Regions from separate parts of the Micromonospora sp. NPDC047812 genome, predicted to be linked through region 1. Evidence: riboswitches for the same ligand, from Rfam matches in the RefSeq annotation. Region 1 holds a riboswitch; each other region holds the start of a gene.

Evidence for each region. Region 1 has a riboswitch for cyclic di-AMP ahead of AB0883_RS13500 (NlpC/P60 family protein). Riboswitches for the same ligand answer to the same signal wherever they lie in the genome.
Region 2: another riboswitch for cyclic di-AMP. It lies ahead of AB0883_RS15480 (hypothetical protein); the one in region 1 lies ahead of AB0883_RS13500 (NlpC/P60 family protein).
Region 3: another riboswitch for cyclic di-AMP. It lies ahead of AB0883_RS11110 (hypothetical protein); the one in region 1 lies ahead of AB0883_RS13500 (NlpC/P60 family protein).
Region 4: another riboswitch for cyclic di-AMP. It lies ahead of AB0883_RS02880 (C39 family peptidase); the one in region 1 lies ahead of AB0883_RS13500 (NlpC/P60 family protein).

Annotation. Positions count from the first base shown of each region.
Region 1 is NZ_JBEYRY010000002.1:1,216,364-1,219,521, forward strand. Features, by position in the region: gene dcd (dCTP deaminase) at 1-400, shown strand, start outside; gene AB0883_RS13500 (NlpC/P60 family protein) at 470-1,510, opposite strand; cyclic di-AMP (ydaO/yuaA leader) riboswitch at 1,523-1,656, opposite strand; gene AB0883_RS13505 (peptidoglycan recognition family protein) at 1,895-3,158, shown strand, end outside.
Region 2 is NZ_JBEYRY010000003.1:106,349-109,506, forward strand. Features, by position in the region: gene AB0883_RS15475 (SRPBCC family protein) at 1-454, shown strand, start outside; gene AB0883_RS15480 (hypothetical protein) at 542-1,624, opposite strand; cyclic di-AMP (ydaO/yuaA leader) riboswitch at 1,638-1,769, opposite strand; gene AB0883_RS15485 (cation diffusion facilitator family transporter) at 1,923-2,840, opposite strand; gene AB0883_RS15490 (AAA family ATPase) at 2,918-3,158, opposite strand, start outside.
Region 3 is NZ_JBEYRY010000002.1:727,492-730,649, forward strand. Features, by position in the region: gene AB0883_RS11105 (YibE/F family protein) at 1-836, shown strand, start outside; cyclic di-AMP (ydaO/yuaA leader) riboswitch at 1,003-1,134, shown strand; gene AB0883_RS11110 (hypothetical protein) at 1,138-2,154, shown strand; gene AB0883_RS11115 (carbonic anhydrase) at 2,252-3,004, opposite strand.
Region 4 is NZ_JBEYRY010000001.1:633,762-636,919, reverse strand. Features, by position in the region: gene AB0883_RS02885 (alpha/beta hydrolase) at 1-261, opposite strand, end outside; gene AB0883_RS02880 (C39 family peptidase) at 368-1,213, opposite strand; cyclic di-AMP (ydaO/yuaA leader) riboswitch at 1,443-1,583, opposite strand; gene AB0883_RS02875 (acyltransferase) at 1,902-3,146, opposite strand.

The DNA of each region.
Region 1 (3,158 bases):
CACGTCGATGGTCGAGGTGCCGGAGGGCGAGCCGTACGTGCTGCATCCGGGCGAGTTCGTGCTCGCCTCGACGCTGGAGGTGATCACGCTCGGCGACCAGCTCGCCGGCCGCCTCGAAGGAAAGAGCTCACTGGGCCGGCTCGGCCTGCTCACCCACTCCACGGCGGGCTTCATCGACCCGGGCTTCTCCGGTCACGTGACCCTCGAACTGTCCAACGTGGCCAACCTGCCGATCACCCTCTGGCCGGGCATGAAGATCGGGCAACTCTGCATCTTCCGGCTCTCGTCGCCGGCGCAGCACCCGTACGGCTCGGCCGTCTACGGCTCGCGCTACCAGGGGCAGCGCGGGCCGACCCCGAGCCGTTCCTGGCAGCACTGGCGCACCTGGCCGACCCGCTGACCCGGACGCAGCGGGCCGGGACGGGCCCCTTCCCGCACCGGAGGCGTCGGGAGGGGCCGTCCCGCCGGCTCAGCCGGGCCGGCCGTAGCTGTGGATCGGGCCGTCGTCGACCTTCTTCATCTTGATCGGCACCCCGGCACGGGAGGCGTGCACCACCCAGCCCCCGCCGACGTACATGCCGACGTGGTGCAGGTCGCTGTAGTAGAAGACGAGGTCACCCGGGCGCAGCTCGCCCCGGCTGACGGTCGCGGTGGCCCGGCGCTGCTGCGCGGCGTTGTGCGGCAGCGAGACCCCGGCCTTCGCCCAGGCGGCGAGCATCAGGCCGGAGCAGTCGTACGAGTTCGGCCCCTCGGCGCCCCAGACGTAGGGCTTGCCGATCTGCGCACAGGCGAACTTCACGGCGGTGCCGGCCGCGCCGCCGGGATAGCCGGCGGGGCAGGGTGCGGGGCGCAGCGGCCCGCCGCCGCCGTTGCCGTAGATCCGCAGCCGCAGCTTCTGCAACCGGTCGATCTCGGCGTTGATCTGCTTCTTCTTCGCCGCGAGCTGGGCCTCGGTGCGGCTGAGCTGGACGACCATCTCGTCCAGCGGCGCCTTCTTCGCGGCCAGCCGGTCGCGCAGCTCGGCGACCTGCCGCACGTCCTGCTGCTGGTGCTGGGCGAACCGGTCGAGCAGTTCGAGCTGCCCGACCATCTCGCTCGGTGATCGGCTGCCCAGCAGGGCGTTGACGGCGGAGACGTTCTCGCCCTTGTAGGCGCGGGCGGCCAGCGCGCCCACCTTCTCCATCGCCTGGTCGACCTGCTTCTCCAGCGGCCCGATCTGCGCGGCGAGCGCGTCAGCCTGCTTCCGCCTGGCGGCCAGGCCCTGTCGGGTGGCGTTGTGCCGTTCGATGACCGGTTCGAGCTTGTTCCAGTCCTCGTCGATCTGCCGCTCGATCTCGGCGACCGTCGGTTCGGCGTGGGCCGCCGTGGCGCCGCCGGTCAGGACGACGGCGAACGCGGCCAGGGCGGCGAGGGCGGTGGTGCAGCGGTACCAGCGTGGGCGCGGCGCAGCCGTCACCGGGTCGGCGAGGGCCGACCGGGTCGACGGTGGCCGCGGGGCATGGTGTGCCACCGGGCTTCGTACTCCTTCTTCCGGACCGCCTACCGGGTTAGCTGACGGGTTCGGGCGGGAAGGGGCGCCCTACCGCAGGATCGCGGATTCACCCCGGGGAACCTGGGTCCCCGGCTCGCTCGGGAGCGACTCGGCGGTGTCGGACCGTCACCGCCCTGGTTGGACGGATTGTCACCGGCCGACGAAGGACCAGAGTAGAGACGACCGTTATCGATCCGCAACCCTGCGGGCGGTGACACTCCGTACCCACCGGGACCGGACGGATCCGCAACCCGGACGACGAAGATTTCCTTCCTTTTAAAGTGTCTGACGGAAAGGTATTGACCAGAGGCGGCGGGCGGGGCGAAGGTGGCCCCAACTTCGCCCGTCCGAACTGGGGGTCTGATGCACCTGTCAGCGACATCGAGGAGCAGACGCGTCCTGCTGGCCGCCGCCGTGGCCGCCGCCATGGCGGCGACGCCGCTCACCGCCGCCGGATCCGCCGCCGCAGCAGCGCCGGTGGACGACCGGCAGCAGCAGTACGCCGCCGCGGCGGCCGAGTACGGCGTGCCGGAGAGCGTCCTGCTCGGGGTCTCCTACCTGCAGTCCCGCTGGGACACCAACGCCGGAACGCCGAGCACCAGCGGCGGCTACGGACCGATGCACCTCACCGACGCCGAGCACGTCGCCGCCATGTCCGGCGGCACGCACCACGACGAGGGCACCGAGGACCCGCGCGGCGACGACTCCCGCCCGTCCCTGGCCGAGGCCCACGAGCCGCCGGCCACCCCGCCGCCCGCCGAGGCCGCACTCCGGACCGTCGACGCCGCCGCCGGTCTGACCGGCGCCAGCGAGGAGGCGCTGCGGACGGACGTCACGGCGAACATCCGGGGCGGCGCGGCGCTGCTGGCCGCGTACCAGAAGGAGATCGGCGCCCCGGTCGGAGCCGACACCGACCCGGCGGCCTGGTACGGCGCGGTGGCCCGGTACTCCGGCGCGGACAGCGCCGACGCCGCGGCGGCCTTCGCCAACGAGGTGTACGCCACCATCGCCACGGGCGACAGCCGGGTGACCGACGACGGACAGCGGGTCACGCTGGCCGGCCGCGCGATCCAGCCGGACCGCTCCTGGCTGGACCGGCTGCGCCTGCGCAAGCTCACCCGGCCCGACGGGCTGGAGTGCCCGAGCGACATCTCCTGCGAGTGGATCCCGGCCCCCTACCAGCAGTACGGCCCCACGCTCGGCGACTACGGCAACCACGACCTGGGGAACCGGCCCGCGCAGCAGAAGATCGAGTACATCGTCATCCACGACACCGAGGGCTACTTCGGTCCCAGCGTCAACCTGGTCAAGGACCCGAAGCGGGTGGGCTGGCACTACACCCTGCGCTCGGTGGACGGGCACATCGCCCAGCACATCAAGACCAAGGACGTCGGCTGGCACGCCGGCAACTGGTACGTGAACTCCAAGTCCATCGGCCTGGAGCACGAGGGCTTCGCCGGGCACGGCACCTGGTACACCGAGGCGATGTACCGCACCTCCGCCAAGCTGGTCCGCCACCTGGCTCGGGCGTACAACATCCCGCTGGACCGCAACCACATCATCGGGCACGACAACGTCCCCGGCACCGTCGCCGCGAACGTGCGCGGCATGCACTGGGACCCGGGAC
Region 2 (3,158 bases), on a different contig from region 1:
TTCCTTCAGCTACACCGTCCAGGCGCGCTGCTCCCTCGCGGAGGCCGCGGCGCTGCTCGCCGACCCCGCCCGGCAGGAGGACCTGCACCCGCTGATCGTCCGGGTCCGTCGGGTGCCGCCCCGTCCCGGTGCGCGCGCCAGCTACGCCATCACCGATCGGCTGGCCGCCGGGCCGGTGCGCCTGCCGATCACCTACCGCGCCGACGTCCTCGTCGACGATCCGGACGAGATCGTCACCGTGGCCCGCCAGTGGCCGGCCACCACGGTGCGCAACCACACCCGGCTGCGGGCGGAGCCCGACGGCGTGGTCCGCATCGAGGTCGAGATCACCCTCGCCGCGCCCGCGCCGCTCTTCGGCTACGCGTTCCGCCAGGCCCGCGCCGCCCACCTCGGGCTGGCCGCGCGCCTCGCCGCGGCCCTCGACACGAAGCCGCCGGGGACGCCGGCCGGCTGAGCGCGAAGCAGCCAGGTCCGGCCGGAGGCGACGGGCGCCGTCGCGCCCCGGCGGCCCCGCGACGGGCGGGGCGCCGGGGCGCGGGCGTCAGTAGACCGACAGGTGCACGTGGTTGGTGTGGTCGCTGGACGGGTCGCCGTTGGCTCCGCTGTACGACTTCCACCCGCTGCTCGGCAGCCAGATCTGCCGGTACCAGATCACGTAGAGCACGGCGAGCCGGTCGGCGTTGCGCACGAAGTACGCCGACAGGTTGTTGCCGTACGTCCGGTCGCCGCCCGTGGCGTCGCCGCCGAAGCCGCCCTTCTGGGCCGCGAAGTCGCAGGCCCGGCCCTTCGGGTGCTCGCCCGAGCCGCCGGGGCGGTAGCAGGAGACGTAGCGGGTGAAGCCCGCCGCCTTGGCCTGGTTGAGCGCGTGCAGGGTGCGCGGGGTGATGCAGCCGTTGGCGGGGGTGGGGTCGTTGACGCTGCACGACTCGCGCGGCCAGGAGCCGTCGGAGTTGCGTGGCGCCGCCTTCGCCGTCTTGCTCGACGTGCCGCCCGGCGAGGAGCCGCCGCGCGCGGACTGCTGCCGCTGCTGCTGCTCGCGGTTGGCGACCGTCAGCGCCCGTTCGGCCTGCTCCTTGCGCTTGGCCATCACGCTGACCTGCTTGCGCTGCTCCCGGATCTCGCCGTCCAGGGCCAGCTTGGTGCGGGTGGCCTCGTCCCGGGTCTCCTGGAGCTCGCGCAGGGCCCGGTCCTCCTTGGCGGCCACCGCGTCGAGGGCGGCGGCGCGGTCCATGAAGCCGTCCGGCGAGCTGCTGTTGAGCAGGGCGGACGCCACGCTGAGCCGGCCGGTGCGGTAGGCGGCCCCGGCGATCTCGCCGACCTTGGCGGTGCGCGCGGTCAGCTCGACCTCGGTGGTCTTGAGCTGCGCGGCGAGCTGCTGCTGCCGCTTGGCCGACGTGTCCAGGGCGCGCTTGGCGTCGAGATAGCCCTTGCTGGCGGCCTCCAGTTGGGCCCGCAGGGCGGGCGTGCCGCCCTCCTCGTCCTGGCCGGGAGCCGCGGCGAGCAGGCCGGCGCGGGTGGCGGCCGCCGCCGGGACGGCGGTGACCGGGGCCACCGCGGCGCCGAGAGCGAGCATCGTGGCGATCAGGGCCGCCGCGCGGGCGGCACGTCGTCGTACGGGTGCCATCACTGGCATACACGTGTCCTTCCGTCAGCCGCCGACCGGGTTAGCTGACGGGTTCGGGACGGAAGATCCCTACCGCTGACGCGGATGCACCCCACGAACTTGGTTCCCCGGTTCGCCCCGTCGGGCGATTAGGCGGCGGCCACCGCCGGCACCGGTGGGTGCCGCCTGGCGGAGGCCGAAGCCGAGCCTACCGGTGCCGGTGTGACTGGTGCACCGCAGGTGACGGACGGTGTGCGTCCACTAACAGTCAAATCCGGCATAAGGCCACAATACTCTCCCAGATTTAAGGTTGTCCTCATTACCACTCGACCGCCCCACAGGCCCCGGGCGACGCTCCCGGCTCGATCTGCAACGTGGCGTGCTCGATCTGGAAGTCGTCGTGCAGCGCGGCGCGGGCGGCGCCCAGCACCGCCCCGACCTCCGCGCCGGGGGCCATGGTCAGGTGCGCCGAGGCCACCTCCATCCCGGAAGTCAGCGTCCAGACGTGCAGGTCGTGCACCTCGGCGACGCCGGGCACGGCGGCCAGCCGGTCGTGCACCGCGGTGACCTGGAGGTGCTCCGGCGCGGCCTGCACCAGGATGCGCAGCGCGGCCCGCCCGAGCCGCCAGGTGCGCGGCAGGATGAACACGCCGATTCCGACCGCCACCAGCGGGTCCGCCCACCACCAGCCGGTGGTGACGATCAGTAGCGCCGCCCCGATCACCCCGAGTGACCCCAACAGGTCGCCGAGCACCTCCAGGTACGCGCCGTGGACGTTGATGCTCTCCTTCGCCCCGGAGCGCAGCAGCGCGAAGGCGCCGACGTTGGCGAGCAGGCCGAGCACGGCGACCACGAGCATCGGGCCGGCCAGCACCTCGGGCGGGTCGCCGAAGCGGCGCACCGCCTCGATCACGACGTAGACCGCGACCCCGGAGAGCAGCGCGGCGTTGGCCAGCGCGGCCAGCACCTCCAGCCGGTAGAGGCCGAAGGTGCGCTGCGGGTCGGCGCCCGCCCGGCGGGTGGCGGCGATCGCCGCGAGCGCCATGCCGATGCCGAGCACGTCGGTGAACATGTGCCCGGCGTCGCTCAGCAGGGCCAGTGAGCCGGTGCGGAAGGCCGCCACCGCCTCCACCACCATCAGGCCGACGAGCAGCCCGAACGCCGCCCAGAGCCGGCCCCGGTGGCGGTGCGCGGCGTTCGCCACCGACCCGTGATGATGGTCATGACCTGCGCCCACGCGCCCATCCTCCCTCTCGGGGTCCGGATTCGCGTTCAATTTATGCTGACATCGCTATGTATGCAAGTAACGGGTCCTCAGCCGATCGGGTCGACGGTGGTCAGCCGCTGGGTGGCCCGGGACAGCGCCACGTAGAGCGTCCGTACCCCCGACCCCGGGTCGGCCCGGATCTCGCTCGGGGCGACGAGGACGACCCCGTCGTACTCCATGCCCTTGGCCTCCAGGCTGGTCACCACCTGTAGGCGCGGCGCGCCGAGCCCGCCCAGCCAGCCGGCCACCTCGTCGCGGCGGGGCACCGGCGTGATCACGCCGACCGTG
Region 3 (3,158 bases), 490 kb from region 1:
CGCTGGCCGGCCTGGCGGCGAGCTTCGCCATCCTGCTGACCTTCGTGCTGCCGGGCATCGGCGCCGGGAGCCCGCCCCTGCTGGTCGCGGTCGTCGGCGCCGCGCTGATCATGTTCGTGGTGCTCTACCTGACCCACGGCGTGACCGCGCAGACCTCGGTGGCCGTGCTCGGCACGTTGGGCAGCCTGGTGCTGACCGGCGTCCTCGGCACGATCGCCACCGCCGCGACCCACCTGACCGGGTTCGGCTCCGAGGACGCCACCACGCTGTCGATGTACCAGGCCGACGTCGACCTGCACGGGCTGCTGCTGGCCGGGATCATCATCGGTTCCCTCGGCGTGCTGGACGACGTCACGGTGACCCAGGCCGCCACGGTCACCGAGCTGGCACACGCCAACCCCGGGCTGTCCCGGACGCAGCTCTACCGGGCGGCGACCCGGGTCGGCCGGGCGCACATCGCCTCGACGGTGAACACCATCGTGCTGGCGTACGCCGGCGCCTCCCTGCCGGTGCTGCTCCTGCTGACGGCCGACTCGCGGGCGGTGACCCAACTCCTCACCAGCGAGTTCCTCGCCCAGGAGATCGTCCGCAGCGCGGTCGCCACCCTGGGCCTGATCGCCGCCGTGCCACTGACCACCGGGCTGGCGGCCCTGGTGACCACGGCCGGCCGCCGCGGCGGGAACGCCACCGACCGCGCCGCGCCCGCGCCGACGCCCCGGCCGGCCGCCGACCGGTCCGAGGCGCTGGAGGCCCTCAGCGGGCCGCGCGCAGACACGCCGTCCGCCGCTCCCGCCGGATGGCCCGACCGGGACAGGAGCACGGACACCGCATGGTGACACTCCTCAGCGTGACCGAACAGGACGTACGGCCTGATAAACGCGTCACTGCTCACCGTCCGCCATTACGAAATAACGCATTTAGTCGGCTTAGGGACGTAGATCCCCGGGAGTGTTCTCGGGTAACCTCGCTGCCGGTCACCGCCGAAGGCGCGCAGCGGCGCCTGCGGTGCCGCCGCCCAATCGCCGCGAGGCGAACCGGGGACCCAGGTACGTGGGGTGAATCCGCGACAGCGGTAGGGGCCACTTCCGCCCCGAACCCGTCAGCTAACCCGGTCGGCGGTCGACGGAAGGGAAAACTGTGACGGCACCCCTACGCCGCTGGTTGACGCCCGTGGTGGCCGTACTCGCCGCCCTGGCGGTCTTCGCCGGGCCGCTCCCGGCGGCGGCCGCGCCCACCCCGCCCAAGCCCTCCGGGCACGGGGACGACGAGCCCAAGCTGCTCGACGACCTCATCGAGGCCCGCAACCGGTCCTACGTGCAGGCCAAGGCGAAGCTGAAGAAATCGGAAGAACGCCAGCTCGAACTGGCCCTGGAGGTCAACCGGGCGCAGGCCGAGCTGGACGCGCTGGCCCCCCAGGTCAGCCAGATCGCCGCCCAGTCCTACCGCACCGGGCGGATCGGCGCGGTGTCCATGCTGCTGGACACCACCAGCCCCGACTCGTTCGTCAAACGCGCCGCCGCCCTCGACGAGCTCAACCTGGTCAACTCCAAGAAGCTGGCCGAGGTGAACGCGATCAAGGACCGCGCCGAGCAGGCCAAGCTGGCGCTCGACGCCGAGGTCCGCGAGCAGCAGAAGCTCACCAACGAGATGGCGCGCGGCAAGCGTGAGGCGGAGAAGGCGCTCGCGCTGGTCGGCGGCAGGGGGCTGACCAGCGGCAAGGTGGTGGCGACCTCGCCGGTGGCGAAGATGGCGCCGGGTCGTACCGCCGACGGCGACTGGAAGCCCCTGTCCTGCACCGAGAACGACCCCACCACCTCCGGCTGCATCACCGCGCGCACGCTGCACATGTACAAGGAGGTCAAGCGGGCCGGCTTCAACCGGTTCGTCGGCTGTTACCGCTCCGGCGGGCCGTACGAGCATCCGAAGGGTCGGGCCTGCGACTGGTCGCTGCAGAGGAGCGGCTTCTCCCCCTGGCACAACGACGACACCTACATGTACGGCAACAACCTGACCGCGTTCCTGGTCCGCAACGCCGACCGGCTCGGCATCTACTACGTGATCTGGAACCGACAGATCTGGTTCCCGGCGACGGGCTGGAAGTCCTACAGCGGGCCGTCGAACCACACCGACCACGTCCACGTGTCACTGCTCTAGCCGGACCACACGCACACAGAGGGCCGCCCCCGCCGGACGCGGGAGCGGCCCTCTGCCGTCGTGCGGGCCCGCCGCGACGATCTGCCGGCGGGCGAGGTCAGGCGAGCGCGGCGCTGGCCGCCGGCTCCGGCGCGTCGGCCGCACGGGCGGGCACCGAGGCCACCGTCCGCACCTCGCCGGCGGTCAGCCGGTACGACATGCCGACCACCCCGCAGCGGCCGGCGGCCACCTCCGCGGCGAGCACGGCGGAGCGGCCCAGCATCGCCTCGACGGTGTGCGCGATGTGGATGTCGACGATCCGGTCGATGTCGTCCACCCCCTCGGCGGCGGCCCGGCGCAGGCTCGGCACCACGGCGTCCACCACGGCGCACAGGTGCCCGACCGGCTGGGTGCCGGTGGCGTCCGCCGTACGCGCCGCCTGGACGGCCCCGCAGGAGTCGTGCCCGAGCACCACCACCAGCGGCGTGCCCAGGACCGTGACGGCGTACTCCACGCTGCCCAGCACCTCGGGGCCGATGGTGTGCCCGGCGGTGCGGACCACGAAGAGGTCACCGAGGCCACGGTCGAAGATGATCTCGGCGGCGAGCCGGGAGTCGGAACAGCCGACGATCACCGCGAAGGGGTGCTGCCCGTCGGCGACCGCGGCGCGGTGCCCGGCGTCCTGGTTGGGGTGGCGCGGGGCGCCGGTCACGAACCGCCGGTTGCCGGCGTGCAGCTCGGCGAGCGCCTGCTCGGGACTCGCAGGGACGGTGAACGTGGTGCCGGCGTCGGCCGGGGCTCCACCCGTGGTCGACACCGGGAGCGTCCGCTCCGGGCCCGGTTGGGTTCCTGGCGATCCGGGACGACTCATCCCACACCTCGCTCCGCACGTGAACGGCCTGGTCACCCGGGCCGACGCTGGACGCGGGCTGCCACCACCGTCACACGCACTGCAAGATACGTCAAGGTATGCGTGATATGCATTTCATATGTTCGGCGGGCCCGGCGCGACGGCGGTCGGGCCC
Region 4 (3,158 bases), on a different contig from region 1:
CCCGCCGAGGGAGTGCCCCAGCACGACGAGCCGGTCCCCCGCAGCGAGCCCCGCGGCGATCCGCGCGGCCAGCCCCGGGAACGAGTACTCCGGCAGCGGCGGCGACCAGCCGTGACCGGCGAGGTCCGGCGCCAGCCACCGTCCCGTCCACCGACGCTCGAGCAGCGGCGCCCAGGGCAGCCACACGTCGCCGGTCGCACCCATGCCGTGCAGCAGCAGGAGCACCCGCCGGCCGTCCCGGTCACCCGATTCATCGACCATGGGCGCAGTGTGCCACCCACCGGACGCCGTGGGCGAGGGCCGTGACCCGGACACGACATCGGGCGTCGGCCCCCGGAATCCGGAGGCCGACGCCCGACGGTGTCGCTCAGGCGGAGTAGCCGCGGGTGGCGGCCCAGTTCGCCAGGGCGATGGTGCTGATCCAGTACGAGGCGGTCGCCGGGTTCGCCGAGTCGGCGATCTTCACCAGCCGCCCCTCGTCCTGGTAGCCGACCACGGCGATGTAGTGGCCGCCGGGGAAGGAGTGCCAGCCGCCGTCGGTGTCCGTGGCGCTGCCGGCGACGTTGACCACGACGCCCCGCCCGTCGGCGATGGCCGCGACGACGTCGGCCTGGAGCCGGTCCATCTGGGCCGGGGTGGCCGCGCCACCAGGGATCATCCGGGTCCGGTACGGGTCGCCCTTCACCACCGCGTTCAGCACGCGGGTGGTGTCCTGGGCCGAGTCGGTGCCCATCTGGTCGGTACCCAGCTGGGCACCGAGGGCGTCCTGGCTGCGCGCGATGCCGGCGGCGCTGAGGGCGTGCCGGACGGCCGCCGGACCACAGTTGTAGAAGGTGGTCTGGGCCTGGTAGTCGTAGTCCAGGGTCTTGGCGGCCGGGGGCTTCGGCGGCTCCGGCTTGCGGGTCAGGTCCGGGTCCGGGGCGGCGCTGGAGGCGCTGGCCGACGGGGCGGCGCTGGAGGCGGCCGGGGCGGCGCTGGACGGGGCGGTCGCGACCCTGGCCTGGCTGCGCGAGGCCGCGGTGTCGTCCCGCAGTTCGGTCGCGGCCACCGGGGCCTGCGCTGCGGCGGGGGCCTCGTCGGCTCCGGCCAGCAGCGCGCCCGTGCCCGACGCCAGCACGAGCGCCGCGGCGGACGCGGCGGCCAACTGGTACGGACGCTCGGACGTGAGGCGACGCAGCTGTCGCTTGAGGTGGTGCTTCACGGTTTCCTCCACGGGCTCGGGGGTGAGCGACCGTCGGTCCGCGCCGAGGGCAGGGCGGACCGACCGCGCGGACGGGCGTCCGGGCGGGTGGTGGGCCACTCAGGGAATGCGCCCGGGATGCCGGGCGACGGACGGTGACCGGTGGGTCAGCTCGTGACCTGCGGGCGGACGAGCGCGGGCACCGCGGCGCCGTGGAGACGGCGGAACGACCGAGGGGTGGACGGGTGTGGCATGAGGATGGAACTCCTTCCGACACCGCCGACCGGGTTAGCTGACGGATTCGGGCGGGAAGAACGCCCTACCACGGGCCCACGGCCCACGGATTCACCCCAACAAGCACTGGGTCCCCGGTTCGTCGTGCACGATTAGGCGGGTCGGCGCGGCGTCGCCTCTGGCGATCGGGTACCGCACCGGACGCGCCGACATTACTGGCCGGCCCGCGCCCTGCCAACCCCGTCCCACCTGCCTAAACCCTGATCGGGAGACAATTTTTGCGGGCACTTCGCCACTGACGCGACTCAATGGGACGACCGTTTCTGCGGGCACCTGCGGGTGACAACGGGACGAGTGGCGGACAACGGCGCCGAAACGCCGGAGGGAATCGACCGGGCCGCGCCGGATGACCGGTTCGCCGACGTGGTGACCGGCGTCACCGAAACGGTCGGGATTTCGTCGGCGGGCACTGCGGTCGCCGGGGCGGTCAGCGCTGGTCGGCGTACGCCGGTCGGTGGTCGTCGCGCGGATCGGCGGCCCGGGGGCGCGGCACGGCGTTGCCCCGCTCCCCCGGCGGCGTCGCCCCGGGGCCGCCGGAGTGCGTCCCGGCGTCGCCCCCGTCCCGCGGCATCGCCCGGGCCGGCCTGCGCGGGGTGAGCAACCGCATCATCGGCGTCTCGACGACCCGGTGCAACAGGCCGGCCAGGGCCAGGTTGACCAGCAGGAAGCCGAGCACCACCGCCGGCCCCCACCAGCCGGTGAAGCCGACGCCCCAGTCGCCGGTGAGCCGCAAAACGGTGATCATCACCAGGACGTGCACCAGGTAGAAGGCGAAGGAGACCTCACCGAGCCAGACCATCGGACGGGACCGCCACGGCGAGCGCCGCCCGCGCACGTCCGCGTCCGCCGCCGCGGCGATGACCAGGATGTACGCCACCGAGAGCAGCGCCGCCCACAGCTCGGCGCGGACCCACTGCGCGGCGACCACCCAGGTCGCCACGAAGATCAGGCTGGCCAGCGGCAGGCCCGGTCCACGCCACCGGCCGCGCCGCATCAGCTCGGCGGCGGCCACGCCCATCCAGAACTCCAGCGACCGCACCGGCGGGAAGATCTGGGTGAACCACCAGCGGCTCTCCTCCGGCACCAGCGCCTGGGCCGGCCAGAGCGCCAGGATGAGCAGCGGCACCGCGACCACGACGGCCCACAGCGCCCACGGCCGGGCCCGGCGGATCAGCGGCAGCGCCAACGGCAGGCAGAGGTAGAAGAAGAACTCGCAGGACAGCGACCAGCTGACGGTGTTGATGCTGTAGAAGTGGCCCGGCCGGGGGTCCCACGCCTGGAGGAGGAACAGGTTCTCCACCGCGACGAACCGGTCCACGGGGTCGGCGAACCAGGCCGCGACCGCCAGGGCCACCGCCCACAGCACCACGTGGCTCGGCCAGATCTTGGCCACCCGGCGCCGCCAGAACGCCCGACGGGTGTCGGTGGGTCGGGCCGACCAGACCAGCACGAAGCCGCTGAGGATGAAGAAGAACTGCACGCCCGACAGGCCGAGGGCGAAGGCCCAGTCCACGACGGCCTTCTGGCCGGGCTCGGCGATGATGCCCATCGTCGCGACGTGGAACCCGAAGACGAGCAGGGCGGCGACCCAGCGCAGCCCGGTCAGCGACGGCAGGCGGCTGGCCGGGGACGCGGGCCGGACGGCCGGCGCGGCGGTCGCGGCGTCGTTCATGCCGGCATCCCG